Regions from separate parts of the Kitasatospora sp. NPDC001225 genome, predicted to be linked through region 1. Evidence: riboswitches for the same ligand, from Rfam matches in the RefSeq annotation. Region 1 holds a riboswitch; the other holds the start of a gene.
The links. Region 1 has a riboswitch for thiamine pyrophosphate ahead of thiO (glycine oxidase ThiO). Riboswitches for the same ligand answer to the same signal wherever they lie in the genome.

Region 1 (6,540 bases):
GGCGAGCAGCGCTACTCCTACCAGGAGGAGCCCGGCGACGGGCCGCTGCGCTGAGCCCGCCCGGGGCCTAGAACAGCGAGAACTTGACGGTCACCACGCTGCGCTGCGGGCGCCGCTCGCCCGCCGCCGGGCTCTGGCCGGAGGAGGTGACCGCGCCGAACACGTCCCAGCCGCTGGTCTGCATGGTGAAGCCCGCGGCCTGGAGCGCCTTCTGCGCCTCGTCCTTGCCCATCCCGGTGACGTTCGGGACCGGCACCATGCCCTTGCTGACCACCAGCGACACCGCGCTGTTCTCCTGCAGCAGCTGCCCGGCCGCCGGCGAGCTGCTGATCACCGAGCCCTCGGGCACCGTGTCGTCGTAGGTCTCGGTCACGCCGCCCCTGGTCAGCTGGGCGCCGGTCAGGGCCGCGGCGGCGTCGGCGGCGCTCTTCCCGGTGAGGTCCGGCACCGCGATCCGCTTGGGGCCCTTGGAGAGGGTGACGGTGACGCTGTCGCTCTTGCGGGTGCGCGCGCCCACCCCGGGGTCGGTGGAGATCACCTGCCCGGACGGGACGGACTCGCTGAACACCTCGACGAACCTGCCGTGCAGGCCCTCCTTGTCCAGGACCCGCTGCGCCTCCGCCCGGTCCTTGCCGAGCACACCCGGCACCGAGCCGTACAGCCCCTCGGAGATCCCGTAGGTGACGCCGCCGATCGCCAGCACCAGCGCGGCCAGCGCGGCCGTCCAGACCAGCGTCCGGCGGGGGAGGCGGCGCAGCGGGCCCGGCCGGGGCCGGCGCCGGTGCACCGGGGTCGGCTCGTCGTACGGGCGCGGCTCGGCGAGCAGCTCGTCCATCAGCTCCGGCGGCATGTCCAGCACGCTGGTGCGCTCCGTCGGCGGGGCCTCGGCGGGCCGCGGCAGCGGCTGGATCACCGAGGTCGGCTCGCTGGTCGGGTAGCGCGGGCTGGGGCGGGTGGAGGCCGGCGGCTCGGCGTCCAGCGCGGCCGGGGCGAGGGTGCGGCGCACCCGCTGGAGGGCGGCGAGCAGCTCGACCGCGTCGTACGGGCGGGCGCCGGCGGACCGGGCGCAGGCGGCGGCCACTATCGCGTCCAGCTCGGGGCCGACGGCGGGGGCGACCAGCGAGGGGGCCGGGACGTCCTCGTGCAGGTGCTTGTACATGACCTGGACGGGGTTGTCGCCGGTGTGCGGGCGGCGGCCGGTGAGCATCTCGTACAGCAGGATGCCGGACGCGTAGACGTCCACCCGCTGGTCGGTGGGGGCGTCCGGGAGGATCTGCTCGGGGGCCAGGTAGGAGACGGTGCCCATGACCGTGCCGCCGGTCGCGGTGGTGGTCGAGGTGGGCGCGCCGTCGGCGCTGCCGAGCACCCGGACCAGGCCGAAGTCGGCGACCTTGACCAGGCCGCCCTCGGTGATCAGCACGTTCTCGGGCTTGACGTCGCGGTGGACCAGCCCGGCCCGGTGGGCGGCGCCGAGCGCGGCGAGCACCGGCTCCAGCACGTCCAACGCGGCCCGGACGGACAGCGCGCCGCGGTCGCGCAGCAGGTCGCGCAGGGTGCGGCCGGGCACGTACTCCATGGCGAGGAAGACGTGGCCGCCGTCCGCGCCCTGGTCGAAGACGTTGACCACGTTGGGGTGGGTGAGCCTGGCGACCGCCTTGGCCTCGCGGATGAAGCGGGCGGTGAAGCCCTCGTCACCGGCCAGCGAGGGGTGCATCACCTTGAGCGCGACCACCCGGTCCAGCCGGGTGTCGGTGCCCCGGTAGACGGTGGACATCCCGCCGGTCGCGATCCGCTGCTCGACCCGGTACCGGTTGTCGAGCAGGGCGCCGATCAGGGGGTCGTGCAGTGCCATGTCCACTCGGAGAGTCTAGGGTGCGGGACCGCCCGGTCCCGGCGGACACCGCCTCCGGGACCGGCTTGTGACATGCGCGACGGTTCAGAACGCCGGGTGCTCGCGGGTGTCCAGGTCGGCCCGGCCGGCCATCGCGGAGGAGGCCTCGGCGTGGAAGCGGCGCGGGATCCGGCCGGCCCGGTGGGCGAGCCTGCCCGCCTCGGCGGCGTGCCGCATCGCCTCGGCCATCAGCACCGGGTCCTGAGCCCTGGTCACCGCGGAGGCGAGCATCACCGCGGCGCAGCCCAGCTCCATCGCCAGCGCCACGTCGGAGGCGGTGCCGGCGCCCGCGTCCAGGATCACCGGGACGCCCGCGCCCTCCACGATCAGCTGGAAGTTGTGCGGGTTGCGGATGCCCAGGCCCGAACCGATCGGCGAGCCCAGCGGCATGATGGCCGCACAGCCGACGTCCTCCAGCTTGCGGGCCAGCACCGGGTCGTCGTTGGTGTACGGCAGGACGGTGAAGCCGTCGTCGACCAGCGTCTCGGCGGCGTCCAGCAGCTCGATCGGGTCGGGCAGCAGGGTGCGCTCGTCGGCGATCACCTCCAGCTTGACCCAGTCGGTGCCGAGCGCCTCGCGGGCCAGCCGGGCGGTCAGCACGGCCTCGCCGGCGGTGAAGCAGCCGGCCGTGTTGGGCAGCACCCGGATGCCGTTGCGGGTCAGCACGTCCAGGACGGAGCCCTGGGTGGTGGCGTCGACCCGGCGCATCGCGACGGTGGTCAGCTCGGTGCCGGAGGCGAGCAGCGCGCGCTCCAGGACCTCCAGGCTGGGGGCGCCGCCGGTGCCCATGATCAGCCGGGAGGAGAAGGCCGTCCCGGCGATGGTCAGCAGATCGTCGGCCATGGTTCAGCCTCCCTGGACGGCGGTGAGGATCTCGATCCGGTCGCCGGTGCCCAGTGCCGTCCCGGGCCACGAACCGCGCGGCACCACGGCCTCGTTGAGCGCGGCGGCGACACCGGTGTTGGCGGCGCTGACGGAGGCCACCAGCTCGGCGAGGGTGGTCGTGGCGGGCACCCGGCGGGGCTCGCCGTTGACGGTCAGGGCGATCTCGGCCGGGGCGACCGGGTTCGGGGCGTCCTCGTGCACGGCGTTCTCGTCTGGGGCGTGCTCGTTCGGGGCGTTCTCGGTCAGGGCGATCTCGGTCATGCGGAGGCCTTCGCGACGGGGGATTCGGAGGAGAACCGGGTGGGGGTGAACGGCCTTGCGAGCTCGGGGACTTTACCGGTGACCAGGTACTCGGAGACCAGGTCGGCGGTCACCGGGGTGAGCAGCACGCCGTTGCGGTAGTGGCCGGTGGAGGCGACCAGCCCGGGCAGCGGGGTCGGGCCCAGCAGCGGGGCGTTGTCCGGCGAGCCGGGGCGCAGCCCGGCCGAGGTCTCGCGCAGCGGGAGTTCGGTGATCCCCGGGACCAACTCGTGGGCGTCCCGCAGGAGTTCGTACACCCCGCCGGCGGTGACGGTGGTGTCGTAGCCCTGCTCCTCGGTGGTCGCTCCGACGACCAGTTCGCCGTTCTCCCGGGGGACCAGGTACAGGTGCCGGCCGCGGACCACGGCGCGGACGTTGCGGGAGAGGAACGGCCGGTAGGCCTCCGGCACGTGCAGCCGCAGCACCTGCCCCTTCACCGGGCGGATCGCGGGCAGCACCCCCTCGGGCAGACCGGGCAGCCGGTGGCTGTGCGGGCCGGCGGCGAGCACGACCTGGTCGGCGGTCACCGTCTCGTCGGTGCTCAGCCGGGCGCCGGTCGCGCGGCCGTCCTCGACCAGCAGCTCGACGGCCTCGGCGCGGTGCAGCAGGACGCCCGCGCGCCCGCAGGCGGCGACCAGGGCGGTGAGCAGGCGCCGGGGGTCCACCTGGTGGTCGTCCGCGGCGTGCAGGGCGCCGCGGACGGCGGGGGCCAGCATCGGCTCCAGCCTGCGGGCCTCCCGGCCGGTCAGCCAGGTCGAGTCCAGGCCCAGCCGCTGGTGGAAGGCGTACAGCTCGCGCAGTTCCTCGCGGTCGTCGGAGTCCAGCGCGACGGCGATCGTGCCGCAGCGGCGGTAGCCGGTGTCCAGGCCGCCGCTCGCCTCGGAGAGTTCGGCGGCGAAGGCCTCGTACCGCTCGTTCGAGGCCATCCCGAGGCGCAGCAGCGGCTCCTCGCCGTACTGCAGCTCGGTGACCGGGGCGAGCATCCCGGCCGCGACCCCGGCGGCCCCGCCGCCGTGGGCGGGGTCGACCACGATCACGTTCCGCGCCCCGCGCCGCGCGGTGCGCCAGGCGACGGCGAGGCCGATGACGCCCCCGCCGATCACCAGCACGTCGGCATGGGTGCCTGATGGCAAGCGTGACAAGGCTGCTCTTCTCCCTTCGCCGGTATGACCCGGATCAGGTTCGGACGGTCGCAGGCCGTGTCAGCCCGCCTCTCAGCCCGGTCCGCCGGGCTCCCGTGTGGTCCTCCCACCTTAACGCCGGGGGTCGGCCCGGCCGAAGGCCCGTACGCGGGGCGGACGGCCCGGAGGCCGCCGCGTCGCGCTGAGTACAGTGGCGGGCGTGGCAGAGCTGAGCGGAACGGATCGGGTGGTCGTCGTCGGAGCCGGGCTGGCCGGGGCACAGTGCGCCCTCAAGCTGCGGCAGGGCGGCCGGCAGGGGCGGATCACGCTGGTCGGCGAGGAGCCGCACGCGCCGTACGACCGGCCGCCGCTCTCCAAGGACGTGCTGCTCGGCAAGGCCGACTCCACCGCCCTGGACATCGACTACGGGCAGCTCGGCATCGAGCTGCTCACCGGCCGCCGCGCCACCGGCCTCACCCCCGGCGTGCTGCACACCGACGGCGGCGACCTCCCGTACGGCTCGCTGGTGATCGCCACCGGCGCCGTGCCGCGCGCCCTGCCCGGCGCCGAGCGGGCGCACCTGCTGCACACCCTGGACGACGCCCTGGCGCTGCGCGCGCTGCTGCGCCCCGGGCTGCGGCTGGTGCTGGTCGGCGCGGGCTGGATCGGCGCCGAGGTGTCCACCGCGGCCCGCGCGGCGGGCTGCGAGGTGACGGTGGTCGAGGCCGGTCCGGCGCCGCTGCCCGGCGCGCTGCCGACGGAGCTCGGCTCGGCGATGGCCGCCTGGTACGCCGAGGCCGGGGTCGAGCTGCGCTGCGGGGTCGGCGTGGCCGCCGTCGAGCCCGGCGCGGTGCTGCTGGCGGACGGCTCGCACCTGCCCGCCGACGAGGTGGTGGTCGGCATCGGGGCCCGCCCCGCGACCGGCTGGCTGGCCGGCTCCGGGGTCGAGCTGGACGCGACCGGCGCCGTCGTGGTGGACGGGCGGCTGCGCACCTCGGTGCCCGGCGTCTTCGCGGCCGGCGACTGCGTCAGCTACCCCTCGGCCCGGGCCGGCGCCCGGCTGGCCGTCCAGCACTGGGACCACGCGCTGCGGTCCGGCGAGGCGGTGGCCGCCGCCGTCCTGGGCGCGGACGCGCCGGCCTACGACCCGGTGCCGTACTTCTGGTCCGAGCAGTTCGGGCGGATGGTCCAGTACGCCGGCCGGCACGCCGAGGGCGACGAGCTGGTCCGGCGCGGCGACCCGCGGGGCGCCGACTGGTCGGTGCTCTGGCTGCGCGACGGCGTGCCGAGCGCGCTGCTGACCGTCGACCGGCCGCGCGACCTGGCCCAGGGGCGGCGGCTGATCGAGCGCGGCACCGCGCTGGACCCGGCCCGGGCGGCCGACCCCGCGGTACCGCTGAAGGCGGCCGTCGCGGGGTAGGCGCGGGGCAGGTCTGGTGCGCGGTGGGCCGCGGAGGTGGCAGTCTGGTGGCGTGAGTGAGATCGAAAGCAAGATTGAATCCCTGGTCACCGACTGGATGTACCTGCCCGACATCTCGGAGCAGTGGGGGGTCCGGGTCACCGAGGTGCGTGACCTGGTCAAGAACGGCGGCCTGATCGCCGTCCGGCGCGGCCCCAACAAGTCGCTGCAGGTCCCGGCCGCGTTCATCGACGGCCCGGGCCTGGTCAAGCACCTGTCCGGCACCCTGACCGTCCTGCGGGACTGCGGGTACAACGACGCGGAGATCCTGGAGTGGCTCTTCACCGAGGACCCGTCGCTGCCCGGCAGCCCGATCCAGGCGCTGCGGGAGAACCGCGGCACCGAGGTGAAGCGCCGCGCCCAGGCGATGCTGATCTGATGGCGGCGGACACGCCGCGCGCCGGGCTCGCCGACGCCCGGCTGTACCTGTGCACCGACGCCCGCCGGGAGCAGGGCGACCTCGCCGAGTTCCTGGACGCGGCGCTGGCGGGCGGGGTGGACATCGTCCAGCTGCGCGACAAGGGCCTGGAGGCCAGGCAGGAGCTGGAGGCCCTGGAGGTCTTCGCCGACGCCTGCCGCCGGCACGGCAAGCTGCTGGCCGTCAACGACCGCGCCGACGTCGCCCACGCGGCCCGGCCGGACGTGCTGCACCTCGGCCAGGACGACCTGCCGGTGCCGGCCGCCCGGGCGATCCTCGGCGAGGACGTGCTGATCGGCCGCTCCTGCCACGCCGAGTCCGAGGTGGACGCGGCGATCGCCGAGCCCGGCGTGGACTACTTCTGCACCGGCCCGGTCTGGCCGACCCCGACCAAGCCGGGCCGCCCGGCCCCGGGCCTCGGCCTGGTCTCGTACGCGGCGAAGCAGGACACCGACCGGCCGTGGTT
Region 2 (6,540 bases), on a different contig from region 1:
GCGGCGGTCATCGCGAGCGGGAGGTCCCACACCGGGACGGTCAGGCCGTGCGCGCGGAAGGAGCCGACCAGGCGGGTGTCCGGGCCGAGCGAGGCCTCGCCGGCCGTGTTCAGCCGGGCCAGCGCGTCCAGCAGCTTCTCCTCGGGCACGGTCATCACCCAGCGCAGGTGGTTCTTGTCCGGGGTGCCGCACCAGTACGCGGAGTCCACGCTCGCGAGCTTCTCGGTCGGGATGGCCGAGGCGTTGGCGCGCTCCAGGGAGGCGGCGACCTCGCCGGTGGCGGCCTCGGCGTCCTCCAGCCAGAACTCGAAGCCGGTGTGCACGGCGGGCGTGAACGCGGCGGTGGTGTCCAGCAGGTCCTGCAGGCGGCGCCCGCCCGGGACGGTCCGGCGGGCCGGCACCGGGCTGCCCGGCTCGGTGGCCAGGGCCAGCTCCAGGGCGTCCGCGAGGTCGCGGCTGAGGTCGCCGGAGGCGGACTGGGTCTGCAGGCCGAGCAGGATCGAGCCGTCCTGGCGGCGCAGGGCCGGCCAGGCCAGCGGCAGCACGGTGGCCAGGGTCACCGACGGGACGTCACCGGTCGCGCCGTCGGCCACCCCGGCGGCCAGCGTCAGCGGCACCGTGGCGGCGGGCACCAGCTCGCGCAGGGCCACCCAGTCGGCTTCGCCCGGCAGGCCCTCGAACGGGCGGTGCACCAGCTCCTGCACCGCGTGCGAGGCCTCCCGGCCGTGACACGCCTTGTACCGGCGGCCCGAGCCGCAGGGGCAGTCCTCGCGGGCCCCGACCACGGGGATCTCGCCCGTGACGGCGGTGGTGGACTGGCGCTGCGGCGCCTTCTTGGCGGCCTTCTTGCCCATGCTGCGGCTCTCCCGGGAACGGTGGTCCTGTGTCCCGGGAAGCCTAACGACACATTTCCCGAGCCCGGCTCACGCGCTACGGGCATCGCCCCCGGTGCGCCGGGCGTGCCGGGCCCGGGCGGGCAGCGCCGCCCAGACCGTGACCTCGCCGGGGGCGTCGCGCACGCCCCAGTCGCTGGCCAGCTGGTCGACGATGCTCAGGCCGCGGCCGCCGCGCGAGGTCAGCGAGGGACTCGCGGGCAGCGGCCGGGTGGCCGCCCCGCCGTCCGTGACCTCCAGGGTGAGCACCCCGTCGGCGTGCATCTGCCAGCGGACCAGCACTCCGCCGGCCGGCTCGGCCGGACCCTCGGCGGGCTCCCGGGCGCCCTGCGCGGCGGTCGCCCCGGAGGGGACGCCGACCAGCACCTGCCCGAGCACCTCGGCCCGGGCGCTGCGGCCCAGGGCCGGCAGCGGGCCGAGCGGACGGGCGTACCGACAGGCGTTGCTCAACAGCTCGGAAAGGATCAGAACAGCATCATCGATGACCGGTTCGGGTACCTGCCGGTCACCCAGATCTCGACGCAGTCGGCGCCGTGCGACCCCGACACTCGCTGGGCCGTGCGGCACTGCCATGGTCGATGAAGTCGGCACTTCACGCGCCACCATCAACGCCACCCCCGGACCTCCTTCAGCGTATGCCGAGGGAGAGATGCCCCTTGGTAATGCGTCGGAAACGAGCACCGGACGATCCCGCGAGCCCATTTCGAGTGCGGCGACCGACGGTCGACATCAGGTCATTCCGCGCTCACCCTCCGTCGCCCGGATGCAAGAATTCCGGCAATTTCGCGCGAGGAAGGTTTGACTGCCGACCAGAGTGATCGGATCGGAGGGGTTCGGAGGAGTACGGCCTTCGGTGCGCCGACGGATCACCGGTGGATCACCGGCCGAGCTGCGCCAGTACCTCCGCGGGCCGGTTGGTGATGATCGCGGACACCCCGAGCTCCAGGCAGAGCTCGACGTCGGCCGGCTCGTCCACCGTCCACACGTGCACCTCGTGGCCGAGCTCGCGCAGCCGGGTCACCAGCTGCGGGCGGGCCCGCACCAGCTCGATGCCCGGGCCGGCGATCCGCGCCCCGCCCGGCAGCGGCGAGCCCTCGCGCAGCCGGCCGAGCAGCGGCAGGGTCCGCTCGAACAGGAAGACCCGCCGGTACCGCGGCGCGGCGGCGGCCACCCGGTTCAGCGCGACCGAGGAGAAGCTCATGATCCGGGCGGACGGGCGGTCGCCCTCCCGGGCCGCGCCGATCTTGAACCGCTCCAGGGTCCGCAGCAGCTCGGCCTCCACCCGGCCGCGGAAGCGCACCGGGTGCTTGGTCTCGATCGCCAGGTCCACCGGGCGGCCGCACTCCACCACCAGCTCCAGCAGCCGCTCCAGCCGCAGCACGCCGCGCAGCTCCGGGTCGGTGCTGGGGCGGCCGGTCTTCCAGGCGCCGAAGTCGTACGCCTCCAGCTCGGCGAGGGTCATGGCCGAAACGGTGCCCCGGCCGTTGGAGACCCGGCCGATCCGGCGGTCGTGCACGCAGACCAGCGCGCCGTCGGCGGTGACCCGGACGTCGCACTCCAGCGCGTCCGCGCCCTCGTCGAGCGCGCGCCGGTAGGCCGCGAGGGTGTGCTCGGGCAGGGCGTGGGAGGAACCGCGGTGGGCGATCACCTGGACGGGCGGCACGGTGCGCGCCGCCGCCGAGGACAGGTCTGGGCTGGTCACAGGCCCAACGATAGGCGGCGGAGGTGAAGCGCGGACAAAGACGGCCCCAACCTGTGGGGCCGTCTGCGCACCTGCGGGGGCCCGCTCGGGCCCCCGCTCCCTCCGCTCCGTCAGCCCCGGACGGCGCGGCGGCCGAGCGGGGTGAGCGCCCAGGTGGCCAGGGCCGGCACCAGGAAGGCGAACAGCGAGGCCGAGGTCCACTCCTGCGGGGTGAAGTGCAGCGCCTCCTGGGCGGAGGTCCAGAAGTCCGTCCACCAGCCCGCGACCTTGGTCGGTGCGATGAACTGGTAGACCGCGAAGCCCAGGGCCCACGGCAGCAGCATCAGCCAGCGGGACGGCGCGTCGGCGGAGAGGTTCCAGCCGCGCCGGCCGGCGCCGAGGAAGTAGTCCACCACGAGCACCGCCAGCAGCGGCACGAACACCGAGCCGATCAGGCCGAGGAAGCCGTAGTAGGTGTCGGTGAACTCGTCGATCTGCAGCGCCAGCACGGTGATCAGCACGCCGATCGCGCCGGAGAGCACCCGGCGGTCCACCTTCGGCAGCAGGTTCTGCACCGACATCGCGGTCGAGTACACGTTGGCGAAGGACTGGTCGGTCTCGCGCAGCACCAGCACCAGCAGGAACAGCCAGCCGGCCCAGACCCCGAGGAAGGAGTCGAAGATCCGGTTCGGGTCGCCGTCCGACTGCAGCAGCGCCATCAGGCCGAGCACGTAGCACCAGACCTGGGCGACCGTGTAGCCGGAGAAGCTGCCCCAGAACGCCGAGCGCGGGGTGCGCGAGTGCCGGGTGTAGTCGGCGGCCAGCGGCACGAAGGAGACCGACACCGCGATCATCGCGTCGGTGGCGCCGAGGAAGCCGTGCCAGTTGCCCGCGCCCGGGTCCGGCACGCCCTGGCGGCCCAACTGGACGGTGAAGTACACCATCGCCACCGCGACCGCCCCGGCCACGAAGCGGCGCAGCACCGCGATCGAGCCCAGCGGCCAGATGGTCAGCGCGGTGGTCAGCGCGCCCGCGAGCAGGACGAACAGCCAGCGGTAGCCGGTGGTGTGCGCGACGGTCTGCGCGCCCGCCGAGATGGTCAGCAGCTCGAAGACGCCCCAGCCGATGCACTGCACGATGTTCAGCACCGTCGGCAGGTACGACAGCCGGGTGCCGAACAGCCCGCGCAGGTTCGCCATCGCGGGGGCGCCGGTGCGGGCGCCGATCAGCGCGGCCACGGCGAGCATCGCGGTGCCGACCGCCGTACCGATCGTGATCGCGGTCACCGCGGCGGCCAGCGACAGCTCGCTGCCGGGGGCGCCGAGCACGGTGGCGGCGGTGGAGAAGCCGATCAGGCTGACGCCCAGGTTCATCCAGAGCGCGAAGTGGTCCCGGAAGCGCAGCGTGCGCGGCGGTTCGGTGTCCAGGACCAGGGGCGCTTCGACGTGCTCGGCGCGTTCCAGGAGGGCGGTCGCGCCCGGCGCGGGGGCGTTCGCGCCGGAGTCGGAGGCGTTCGTACCCGAAGAAGAGGATGGCGAAGCAGGCGGCATGGCCGATACTCCCTACGCCGGCATTACCCGGACAGGTTCCGGCGGTCAGCGCCCCCTCGAACGTCCGTCACTCGTGTGGCGTACGGTCGACATGCGCACTCTCAGCCTGGTGGGTCCAAGCTCCCGCGTGTCAGTTTGGAGCGCCAGGCTAACCGGCGCGGGTGCCGACGCCCAAGGCCGAGGGCGGGGCGGTCCGCATCGCGGACGCCCGACGGGGAGGGGAGCCCCGGCCGTCGGTACGGGTGCCGGAGCCGGTGTCGGTGCCGCTGTGGGTGCTGACGCCAGTGCCGGTGTCGGTGCCGGCTAAGGATTCTTATGAGTTCTTCAGAGGGGTCCTTACGGCAAACGAATCGACAGTGCGAAAAACTATGGTCCTTGGTTCTGCCAGCTATGGAGGTCGTCCGTGAGCACCGAGCGCGAGGTTGGGCCCACCGGGCCGCAGGGGGAGCAGCCCGCCGGGCCGGGGGCGGCCGAGTCCGCTGCCGCGGGCCCCGCTCAGGGCGGGCACAACCCGACCATGGCGTTCCGGCGGGTGCCCGAGCCGGAGGCGGGCGCGGTCGAGGCCGCCGCCGCCGAGGCGGCGCCGTCCGCCGACGCCGTTCCGGCCGAGGAGGTCCCGGCGGGGGGTGGGCACAAGCCCACCGTCGCCTTCACCAAGGTGCCCGCACCGGAGGCACCCGCCGAGCCCGTGGCACCCGCCGCACCCGCCGTACTCGCCGTCGAGGAGCCGGCCGTCGACCCGGCCACCGGCTACATCGACGCGCCGCCGCCGGTCCTGCCGCCCGTTCCGCCCGCCCCGGTGGCCGCCGCCCCCGCCGCCCCGGCCCTGCCGCCGGCCGGCAACCCGTACGCCACCCCGACCCACGGCGTCCCCGCCGCCGGCGCGCACGAGGGGTACGGCGCCGCTCCGGCCGCGCCCGCCGCGCACGGCCACCACCCCTTCGGGGCCGGCCAGCCGCTCGGCGGCTGGGGCCCCACCCACGACTCCACCTCCGGCGGCGCCGGCTACCCCGGCGGCCCGGCCGGCCCGCTCGGCTACCCGGCGGAGTACCCCGGCGGTCCGGGCGGCCCCGGCGGCCCGCGCAAGAAGCGCGGCGGCCTGGTCGCCCTGATCGCGGCCGTCGCGCTGGTCGCCGGTGTGGCCGGCGGCGCGCTCGGCGTGTCCGTCTCCGACAGTTCCGACCGCAGGAGCTCCGCGAACGACCACCGCAGCACCACCGTCCAGGCCAGCGACACCCAGAAGAACGAGCCCGTCCCCGGCTCGATCGCCGCCATCGCGCAGAAGGCGCTGCCCAGCGTCGTCACCATCAAGGCGCAGGGCAACGGCGAGTCGGGCACCGGCACCGGCTTCGTCTTCGACACCGAGGGCCACATCCTCACCAACAACCACGTCGTCGCGCCGACCCTCAGCGGCGGCAAACTGACCGTCAAGTTCGCCGACGGCAGCTCCTACAGCGCCTCGGTGCTCGGCCACGCCGAGGGCTACGACGTCGCCGTGGTCAAGATCGACAACCCGCCCAAGAGCAAGCTGGCCCCGCTGCCGCTGGCCGACTCCGACAAGGTCAACGTCGGCGACGCCACCGTCGCGATCGGTGCGCCGTACGGCCTGGAGTCCACCGTCACCAGCGGCATCATCAGCGCCAAGGACCGTCCGGTGGCCTCCGGCGACGACACCGGCTCGCAGGCCTCGTACATGAACGCCCTGCAGACCGACGCCTCCATCAACCCCGGCAACTCCGGCGGCCCGCTGCTCGACTCCGGCGGCGCGGTGATCGGCATCAACTCGGCGATCCAGTCCAACGCCTCCGCCAACGGCCGGGCCGGCAGCATCGGCCTGGGCTTCGCCATCCCGATCAACCAGGCCAAGTGGGTCGCGGACACCCTGATCAAGACCGGCAAGCCGGTCTACGCCAAGCTCGACGTGCTGCGCAACGACGACTACAAGGGCGACGGCGCGCAGATCCAGACCAAGGACATCCAGGGCCAGCCCGCCGTCACCCCCGGCGGCGCGGCCGACAAGGCCGGCCTCAAGCCGGGCGACGTCATCACCAAGCTCGGCGGCGTCCCGATCGACAACGGCCCCGCCCTGGTCAGCCGGATCTGGACGCACAAGCCCGGCGAGACCGTCGACGTCGAGTACACCCGCAACGGCCAGACCCTCACCACCAAGGTCACTCTCGGCCAGCGCGAGGGCGACCAGCCGTAACCCCCGCCCGCACCGAAACGTGTGCACCGAACCCCGCCGGACCCGTTAGGCTGACCTCCGCCTGGAGAGCTGCCCGAGCGGCCTAAGGGAACAGTCTTGAAAACTGTCGTGCGGTGACCCCGTACCGTGGGTTCGAATCCCACGCTCTCCGCCGGTAGGAGAACCACCTGCTCAGGGCGGGTGCCGAGACCACTCGGCACCCGCCCTCGG

Region 2: it holds a riboswitch for thiamine pyrophosphate, as region 1 does, so the genes downstream of both, ACWDCZ_RS00715 (purine-cytosine permease family protein) here and thiO (glycine oxidase ThiO) in region 1, are expected to answer to the same signal.

The regions. Positions count from the first base shown of each region.
Region 1 covers NZ_JBSFJC010000139.1:5,471-12,010, forward strand. The annotation lists gene ACWDCZ_RS32555 (molybdopterin-dependent oxidoreductase) at 1-54, shown strand, start outside; gene pknB (Stk1 family PASTA domain-containing Ser/Thr kinase) at 68-1,852, opposite strand; gene ACWDCZ_RS32565 (thiazole synthase) at 1,937-2,734, opposite strand; gene thiS (sulfur carrier protein ThiS) at 2,738-3,037, opposite strand; gene thiO (glycine oxidase ThiO) at 3,034-4,209, opposite strand; TPP riboswitch at 4,213-4,325, opposite strand; gene ACWDCZ_RS32580 (NAD(P)/FAD-dependent oxidoreductase) at 4,409-5,617, shown strand; gene ACWDCZ_RS32585 (Rv2175c family DNA-binding protein) at 5,670-6,035, shown strand; gene thiE (thiamine phosphate synthase) at 6,035-6,540, shown strand, end outside.
Region 2 covers NZ_JBSFJC010000001.1:159,561-166,100, forward strand. The annotation lists gene ACWDCZ_RS00700 (DUF5926 family protein) at 1-854, opposite strand, end outside; gene ACWDCZ_RS00705 (ATP-binding protein) at 924-1,343, opposite strand; gene ACWDCZ_RS00710 (glycerophosphodiester phosphodiesterase) at 1,771-2,595, opposite strand; gene ACWDCZ_RS00715 (purine-cytosine permease family protein) at 2,706-4,124, opposite strand; TPP riboswitch at 4,117-4,261, opposite strand; gene ACWDCZ_RS00720 (S1C family serine protease) at 4,528-6,330, shown strand; tRNA gene ACWDCZ_RS00725 (tRNA-Ser) at 6,394-6,481, shown strand.